DNA from 2 places in the Kineococcus gynurae genome. Region 1 is predicted to be linked to the other one. Evidence: riboswitches for the same ligand, from Rfam matches in the RefSeq annotation. Region 1 holds a riboswitch; the other holds the start of a gene.
What was found. A riboswitch is a leader RNA that binds a small molecule or an ion and turns the genes downstream of it on or off. The one in region 1 is predicted to bind cyclic di-AMP.
Positions count from the first base shown of each region.

Region 2: another riboswitch for cyclic di-AMP. It lies ahead of ACFFKU_RS07805 (C40 family peptidase); the one in region 1 lies ahead of ACFFKU_RS03065 (transglycosylase family protein).

Region 1 is NZ_JBHLUI010000003.1:349,671-353,816, reverse strand. Features, by position in the region: gene ACFFKU_RS03075 (SDR family oxidoreductase) at 1-2,038, shown strand, start outside; gene ACFFKU_RS03070 (lysophospholipid acyltransferase family protein) at 2,084-2,773, shown strand; cyclic di-AMP (ydaO/yuaA leader) riboswitch at 2,975-3,141, shown strand; gene ACFFKU_RS03065 (transglycosylase family protein) at 3,142-3,801, shown strand; gene ACFFKU_RS03060 (hypothetical protein) at 3,826-4,146, opposite strand, start outside.
Region 2 is NZ_JBHLUI010000008.1:290,227-294,372, forward strand. Features, by position in the region: gene ACFFKU_RS07795 (cryptochrome/photolyase family protein) at 1-1,005, opposite strand, end outside; gene ACFFKU_RS07800 (iron-dependent transcriptional repressor DtxR) at 1,136-1,831, shown strand; cyclic di-AMP (ydaO/yuaA leader) riboswitch at 2,185-2,308, shown strand; gene ACFFKU_RS07805 (C40 family peptidase) at 2,371-3,108, shown strand; gene ACFFKU_RS07810 (HNH endonuclease) at 3,526-4,020, shown strand; gene ACFFKU_RS07815 (hypothetical protein) at 4,067-4,146, shown strand, end outside.

The DNA of each region.
Region 1 (4,146 bases):
CGTGCCCGAGCTGCCCGACGACATCGACGTCGTCGTGCACTGCGCGGGCGACGTCTCGTTCGACCCCCTCATCCAGGAGGCGTTCGAGACCAACGTGCACGGCACCCGCCGCCTGGTGGAGCGCCTGCTCGAGGTGAACGCGCGCGGGGAGCGCACCCCGCACTACGTGCACGTCTCGACCGCCTACGTCGGCGGTCGCCGCCGCGGGTCGGTCCCCGAGCGGGCCGTCGACCACACCGTCGACTGGCGCTCCGAGGCGGCCGCCGGTGCCCGGGTCGCCGAGCGCATCGAGGAGGACTCGCGCACCGAGGCGATGCTGCGCCGCTTCCTGCGCGAGGCCGAGCGCGACCACGGCCGGGCCGGACCGCTGTCGGTGGCCGCCGGGGCCGAGGAACGGCGCGCCACCTGGGTGCGCGACCAGCAGAAGGCCGCGGGCAAGGAGCGCGGCCGGACCCTGGGCTGGACCGACTGCTACACGTTCACCAAGGCGATGGGCGAGCGCTACGTCGAGGAGGTCGCGGCCCCCGTCGTGCCGACCTCGATCGTGCGACCCAGCATCATCGAGTCCAGCCTCGTGCACCCCTACCCGGGCTGGATCGAAGGCTTCAAGATGGCCGAGCCGATCATCCTGGCCTACGGCCGCGGGGAGCTGACCGAGTTCCCGGCCGCGCCGGACTCGGTGGTCGACATCGTCCCGATCGACCACGTGGTCAACGCGATCATCGCCGTCGCCGCGACCCCGCCGCCGCTCTCGGAGCCGCGCTACTTCCACGTCTCCTCCGGGGCCCGCAACCCGGTCACGTTCCGCGGGCTCTACGAGCACGTGCGCTCGTACTTCACCGACTTCCCCTTCGACTCCTCGCCCGAGATCCTGCCCACCTGGGACTTCCCCGGGGTCGACAAGGTCGAGCGCAAGGTCGCCATGGGCGAGCGGCTGACCACCGTCGCCGACCGGCTGCTGGCCTTCGCCCCCCGCTCGGAGCGGGTCCGCGAGGCGGCGCGCAAGATCGACACCGCGCGCGGCCGGGTGGACTTCGCCCGGCGCTACATGGACCTGTACAAGGCCTACACCGAGGCCGAGCTGCGGTTCACCGACGACAACACCCTGGCGCTGCACCGTTCCCTGGACCCGGCCGACGTCGAGCTGTTCGGGTTCGACACCTCGGTCATCGACTGGGAGCAGTACTTCGAGAAGACCCACTGCCCCTCGGTCACCGGGCAGATGCGCAAGTACGAGGAGATCCGTCGCCGGCGCAAGCAGCTGGAGAGCACCGGCCCGCGCGCGCTGACCCCGGTGGACCCCGCCGACGCGCCCGTCCTGGCCGTCTTCGACCTCGCGGGGACGCTGCTGCCCGGCACCGTCGTCGACACCTACCTCACCCTGCGGCTCTCGGCGCTGAACGCCCCCGCCCGGGTGCAGGAGTTCAGCCGGATCATGCGCAACCTGCCGGGCTGGATCGCCGCCGAACGTCGCGACCGCGGGAGCTTCCTGCGCTCGCTGTTCCGCGGGTACGCCGACACCGACCTCGGTCGTCTCGAATCGTTCATCGACGACGTATGGGCCCCCCGGATGCTGCGGGAGACCTCCTCCGACGCGCTCAAGCGCATCCAGGCCCACCGCGACGCCGGGCACCGCACCATCCTGATGACCGGCGACGTGCGCCCGGTCACCCGTCCGCTGGCCGCGCTGTTCGACGAGATCGTCTGCACCGAGCTGGAGGAGGAGGACGCGCCCGACGGCACCCGTCGCGCGACCGGCTTCCTCACCTCCCCGCCCCTGGTCGGGGAGTCCCGGGCCGCCTGGCTGCGGCGCTACGCGGAGGTCAACGGGGCCAACCTCGCGGCGAGCTACGCCTACGCCGACTCCCACTCCGACCTCCCGCTGCTCAGGGCGGTCGGCAACCCCACCGCCGTCTCGCCCGACGTGCCGCTGTTCCGGGCCGCCCGGGCCGCACGCTGGCCGGTGGCGGACTGGGCCGTGTCCTCGCCGACGCGGCGCCTGCGCCTGCCGCAGCAGGTGCTGGTCGGGACGGACTGACCCGCCCCCTCGGCCCCGCCAGAAACCGGCCCCCCAGGAGGACCAGTGAGCCAGCACCCCGCCCGTCACCCGCGTCGGGTGCACCGCAACGACTGGGTGCGCTCCGGCCCGGCGACCGCGGTCCGTTCGGTGCTGCAGCGGGTCCTGCTCACGCCGTTGATGAAGGCGGAGCTGGACGTCCGGGTCACGGGCGTCGAGGTGCTGGACCAGCTCGGCGGACCCGCCGTCATCGTCTCCAACCACTCCTCCCACCTCGACACCCCCGTGCTGCTGACGGCCCTGGGAGCCAAGCGGCGCAAGAAGATCGCCGTCGCCGCGGCCGCGGACTACTTCTTCGACGTGTGGTGGCGGGCGGCCCCCTCGGGGCTCGTCATCGGCACCTTCCCGCTGGACCGCCGGGGCGCGCCCGGGGCCAACGCGTCCTCCCGACTGCTGGCCGACGGGTGGAGCCTGGTGATCTTCCCCGAGGGAGGGCGCAGCTACGACGGGTCGCTGCGCCCGTTCAAGAAGGGCGCGGCCTACCTGGCCCTGGAGGCCGGGGTGCCGGTCGTCCCGGTCGCGCTGCGCGGGACCCACGAGGCCATGCCGCCCAAGAAGCGCAACTGGCCCGCCCCGGGACGGCCCCGGGTGCAGGTCACCTTCGGCCAGCCGCTGCACGGGTTGCCCGGGGAACGGGCGGGCGACTTCACCCCGCGCATCGCCGACGCCGTCGCGAAGCTCCTCGCCGACTCCTGAGCGACTGCCCGGGGCGGTGACCCTGGTCACACCCCGAGGCTCGGATCGGCGGCAGCGCACCACGTCCGGTCCCCGTCCGGACGCCCCCGGTGACGGGTGGGTCACGAAACGGTGTACGTGAACGCTCGGGCTTGTTACGGTCGGTCCGCTCCCGGGCCACCGGGGGCACGGTCGCGGACACGCCGAGTCCTGCCCACCTCGACCGGAACTGCGCTTCACGCGGGCAGGAGCGGGGGACCCACACGTTCTCCGGACCAGCACCTCCGCGGTGCCCGGTCCTCGGGGTGAAGCCGCCTGCGGGCGGCCGGGTCAATCCACCTTCGACCCGAACCCGACAGCTCACCTCGTAGGCGTTGGAGGTCACCTCGATGTCTGCTGCCCCGATCCAGCCTGCCCGTCGGTCCGCGCGTCTGCTGCGCAAGGTCGTGCTCGTGGCCGCCGCCACCGGTACCGCCTCCGCCGCCCTCGTCGCCACCTCCGGCTCGGCCTCCGCCGCCCCGGTCTCCGAGTGGGACCGCCTGGCCCAGTGCGAGTCCACCGGCAACTGGCACATCAACACCGGCAACGGCTACTACGGCGGCGTGCAGTTCAGCCGCAGCACCTGGCTCGCGTTCGGCGGCGGGCAGTACGCGCCCCGCGCCGACCTCGCCACCCGCGAGCAGCAGATCGTCGTGGCCGAGCGCACGCTCGCCCGGCAGGGCTGGAACGCGTGGCCGTCCTGCTCGCGCAAGCTGGGCCTCCGCGGTGCGGCCGACCCGGTCGGCGCCGAGCAGCGCCTGCTGGCCCCGGCCCCGGCCCCCGCGCCCGCGCCGGCCCCGGCCCCCGCGCCGGTCGAGCTCGCCGCCCCCGCTCCGGCCCCCGCCCCTGCGGCCCGGACCGTCACCGTCGCCCCGGGCGACACGCTGTACCGGATCGCGGTCAACAACCGGGTCCCGGGCGGCTTCCGCGCCCTGCACGACGCGAACCGGGCCGTCATCGGCAACGACCCCTCGCGCATCCACGTCGGCCAGGTCCTCGTCCTGCCCTGAGCGTCCTGACGGACGTACGCTCGCTCAGCGCCCTGGTGCCTGCTCGGGGGACAGGCACCAGGGGGCGGCGAGGCGGGCCAGGCCGGCGGCCAGCAGCCCGATCGCCGCAGCCACGAGGACCCGCTGAACGGGTCGGTCGGTGATCGTCACGACGGCGTAGGACCCGAGCACCGCCACCGCCCCGACCGGGACCGTCACCAGCCGGTACCGCCCGGTGGGGCCGAGCTGCCGGAACCGCGCCGCCATGTGCAGCAGCAGGGCCACGACCAGGGCCAGCGCGATCCCCGCGAGCGTGCCGGCGGCGGCCCCGTAGATGGTGGCGATCTGCCGCAACCCGGCGACACC
Region 2 (4,146 bases), on a different contig from region 1:
GGTGATCATCCGGACGCGGTTGTGGATCCACCCCTCCGCGTGCAGCTGGCGCATCCCGGCGTCGACGATGGGATACCCGGTGCGGCCCGCCGCCCAGGCGTCGAACGCCGCCCCGGGCCGCTCGTAGCGCAACCCGGCGAGTTCCGGTTTGTAGTACTCGCGGGCGGAGTCCGGTCGGTGCCACAGCACGTCGGCGTAGAACTCCCGCCAGGCGATCTCGGTCCGGTAGGTGTCGGCCCCCTTGCCGCGACGGGGGGCGAGGTCGGCGAGCAGCGTCCGGGGGTGGATCTCCCCCCACTTCAGGTGGGCCGAGAGCTGCGAGGTGCCCGCCCGGTCCGGGCGGTCGCGGTCGCCGTCGTAGTCGCCGAGGCGGTCCTCGAGGAACTCCGCCCACCGGTCCTTGGCGGCCTGCTCCCCGGCGGGGGGCAGGCCGAGGTCGCCGAGGTCGGGCTCGGCCGGCCAGTGCGTGCCGTCGACCCCCTCGCCGGCGTCGGCCACGAAGGTGGTGCGGCCGGGGGAGTCGGCCGGGGTGGGCCACCCGTGCCGGGCCCAGGCGCGGGAGAACGGGGTGAACACCTGGAAGGGTCTGCCGCTGCCGTTGAGGATCGTGCCGGGCCCCACGGCGTAGGCGGTGCCGGTGCGGTGCAGGGGCACGTCGCGCCCCGCCAGCTTCTCCTCCACCGCCTCGTCGCGGCGCCGCCCGTAGGGACCGGTGTCCGCGGTGACGTGGACGCTGTCGGCGCCCACCCGTCGGGCGAGACGGGGCAGCACCGTGGTCGGGTCCCCGCGCTCGACGACGAGCCGACCGTCGAGGCTCTCGTCGAGGGCCCGCAGCGAGGCCAGCAGGTAGGCGCGGCGCACGTCGCCCGCGGGCTTCCAGAGGGCGGGGTCGATCACGAAGAGCGGGACCACCTCGTCCGCGGCGGCCGCGGCGGTCAGCAGGGCCGGGTGGTCGCCCAGGCGGAGGTCGCGGCGGAACCACAGCACACTGCGTCGTCCGGGCACCGTCCGACGGTAATGACGATCTCCCCGACCCGCGATCCGGACGCCACCCCCGGACCCCCACCGCGTCCAGGTCCGCCCTCGGGTCCGCCCTCGGGTTCGACGTCGGGCCCCGATGCCCGAAGATGACACCGTGAGCGACCTCATCGACACCACCGAGATGTACCTGAAGACGGTCTTCGAGCTCGAGGAAGAGGGCATCCCCCCGATGCGGGCCCGCATCGCGGAGCGCCTGCACCACTCCGGTCCGACGGTCTCGCAGACGGTCGCGCGGATGGAACGCGACGGGTTGCTCCACGTCGGCGAGGACCGGCGCCTGGAACTGACCGAGAACGGCCGCAACAAGGCGATGCGCGTGATGCGCAAGCACCGGCTGACCGAACGGCTGCTGACCGACGTCATCGGTCTGCCGTGGGAGCTCGTGCACGAGGAGGCCTGCCGCTGGGAGCACGTCATCTCCGAGCACGTCGAGCGACGCCTCGTCGACATCCTCCACCACCCGCACTTCGACCCCTACGGGAACCCGATCCCGGGGTTGGAGGAGCTGGGGGAGACCCCGACGCAGGAGGAGTTCCGCGAGGGCGTGCAGCCGCTGACCACCGCTGGGCTGGAGGGACGGACGGTCGTGGTGCGCCGGCTGGGCGAACCGCTGCAGACCGACGTGGAGCTGATGGCCCGCTTCGGGGCGGTGGGGCTGCGCCCGGGCGCCGAGGTGACGATCGCGGCCTCGGGCTCCCTCGTGGCGGTGACCGTCGACCAGGGGGAGCAGGTCGAACTGCACCCGGGTGAGGCATCTCACATCTTCGTGGCCCTGGAGTCGGCGAGCTGACGCCCGTCCGGGCCTGCGACCTGCGGCGACGGTGATCTTGTCGTCGGGCGGGTTCCGGGTCGCGGTGGTGACTCGTCACCCGGACGCTCCGCGAAGATGAACGGAGAGTGGCGCGATCGCCGCTCTCCGTTCGTTTTCTGGGGGAGAACGGAGCGGAGTCTGTGCTTCGCGTCACCTTCCCGCCACATCGTCGTGACCGAGGCGTGACATCCGCGAACGCCCTGGGTTAGTGTCCAAGCGCTACCCCGGCAGAGGTCGGGGCAGTCCTCACGCGGACGCCGAGTCCTGCCACCGCGACGAGGTCCCTCGAGTCAGTCATGGCAGGAGTGGGGGAACCACGTTTCCCGGGCTCGTCCCCGTCCGCACCTCGTGCGCGGAGCAGGGCGAGTCCTCGGGGTGAAGCCGGCGCGAGCCGGCCGGGCGAGACCTTCCGCCCGAACCCGACAGCTCACCTCGTAGGCGTCGGAGAGGTCAACACCTTGAGCACTCGCGCTCTGGCGCGCCACCGCGCCTCTGCACGCCCGCTTCCCGTCGCCCGGTTGAGCCGTGCCGCCGCTGCCGCGGTCGTCGCCGGTGGTCTGACCGTCACCCTGGCCGGCCCCGCCGGTGCCGCCCCGACCGTCGTGCCCGCGACCGTCCCGGCCGCCGTGCCCGCCGCGGTCGGCACCGCGGTCGACGCGGCCTTCGGCGCCACCCCGGTCGGCGTCATCTCCGCCCCCGCCGCCGGTGCGACCGGGCTGGCCACTCCCGCCGCCTTCTCGGCCGTCCCCACCCCGGCCCCGGTCGTGGCCCGCCCGACCGTGAGCCTGAGCCAGTCGGCCGTCGCCCGCGCCGGCGCCTCCCGCGCCGCGGCGGCCGCTCCCGCCGCCGAGGCCGCCGGTTCCGCCGCGCCCGTCGCGGTGAGCAGCAACGCCTCCGGGCTGGGCGAGCGGATCCTCTCCATCGCCTCGCAGTACGCCGGGATCCAGTACGTCTACGGCGGCACCACCCCCGCCGGGTTCGACTGCTCCGGGTACACCAGCTACGTCATGCGCCAGGTCGGCATCGAGCTGCCGCGCACCTCCCGCGCCCAGCGCGCCGCCGCGGCGAACATCTCCCGTGGCGAGGCCGTCCCCGGCGACCTCGTGTTCTTCTCCAACGGCGGCCGCGTCTTCCACGTCGGCATCTACGCCGGTGGCAACCAGATGTGGGACTCCCCGCGTACCGGCAAGCCCGTCGCCCTGCGCAGCATCTGGTCCGACGCGGTCTCCTTCGGCCGGGTCGCCCCCGTCGCCTGACCCGGCCCCCCGCCGGCAGCCGCCGAACCCCGTACGACCTCTCCTGCGACCGACCCGGTCCCGCTCCGGCGGGGCCGGGTCGTCGTCCGTTCCGCGTGCCCTCACCGAGAATTCGCTGACGATCGCGATTTCCGGTCGTACAGTTCCCGTGAACGGTGAGGACGAGCCACGCGAGAGGCCGGAGATGCATCGACCGGGACGACGGAGCGGAACGGGTCCCCAGCCCGGTCCCGCCCGCGCGCGCCGGTCGAGCGCCTCCGGTGCGGTGCAGATACCCGGACGCCCCGACCAGCACGGTGCCGCCGTGCCGGTCCGTGCGCCGGGTCGTGTCCCGGGTCACGAGCATGGCCACGTCGTCGCCGACAGAGGCGCCCTCCCAGCCGGGGAGGGCGCCTTCTGCGTTCCCGGAGGTGGAAGATGCGCACGTTGGTCCTGAACGCGGGGTACGAACCGCTCGCCGTGGTCTCCTTCAAGCGGGCCGTGGTCCTGGTCCTGTCCGGGAAGGCATCGGTCGTCGTGGCCGATCCCGAACCGGTCGTCGGCGCATCGATGAGCCTGGAACGGCCCTCGGTCATCCTGCTCGCGCGCTACGTCCGGGTCCCGCGCGGTTCGGTCGTCCCGGTGAGCCGGCGCGGGGTGCTGCGCCGCGACCACCAACGGTGCGCCTACTGCCGCGGGCACGCCACCACCGTCGACCACGTGCAGCCCCGCAGCCGCCGCGGCCCCGACAGCTGGGAGAACCTCGTCGCCTGCTGCATCCGCTGCAACAACCTCAAGGGCGACCGCACGCCCGAGGAGATGGGCTGGTCGCTGCGGTTCCGCCCCGGGCCGCCCCGCGGCGCGTCCTGGGCGGTGCGCGGGGCCGAGCAGCCCGACCCCCGCTGGGACTCGTTCCTGGCCCAGGCGGCGTGAGGGCCGGGGGCCGGTGAGCCGGGCCCGGCGGTCCGGTCCCTCCCGGGTGCGCCGGGCCACCGACGCGCTCGGCCTCACCCGCGACCCGGACGCCCCGCCCCCCACCCCGGGCACGTGGCCCGAGCG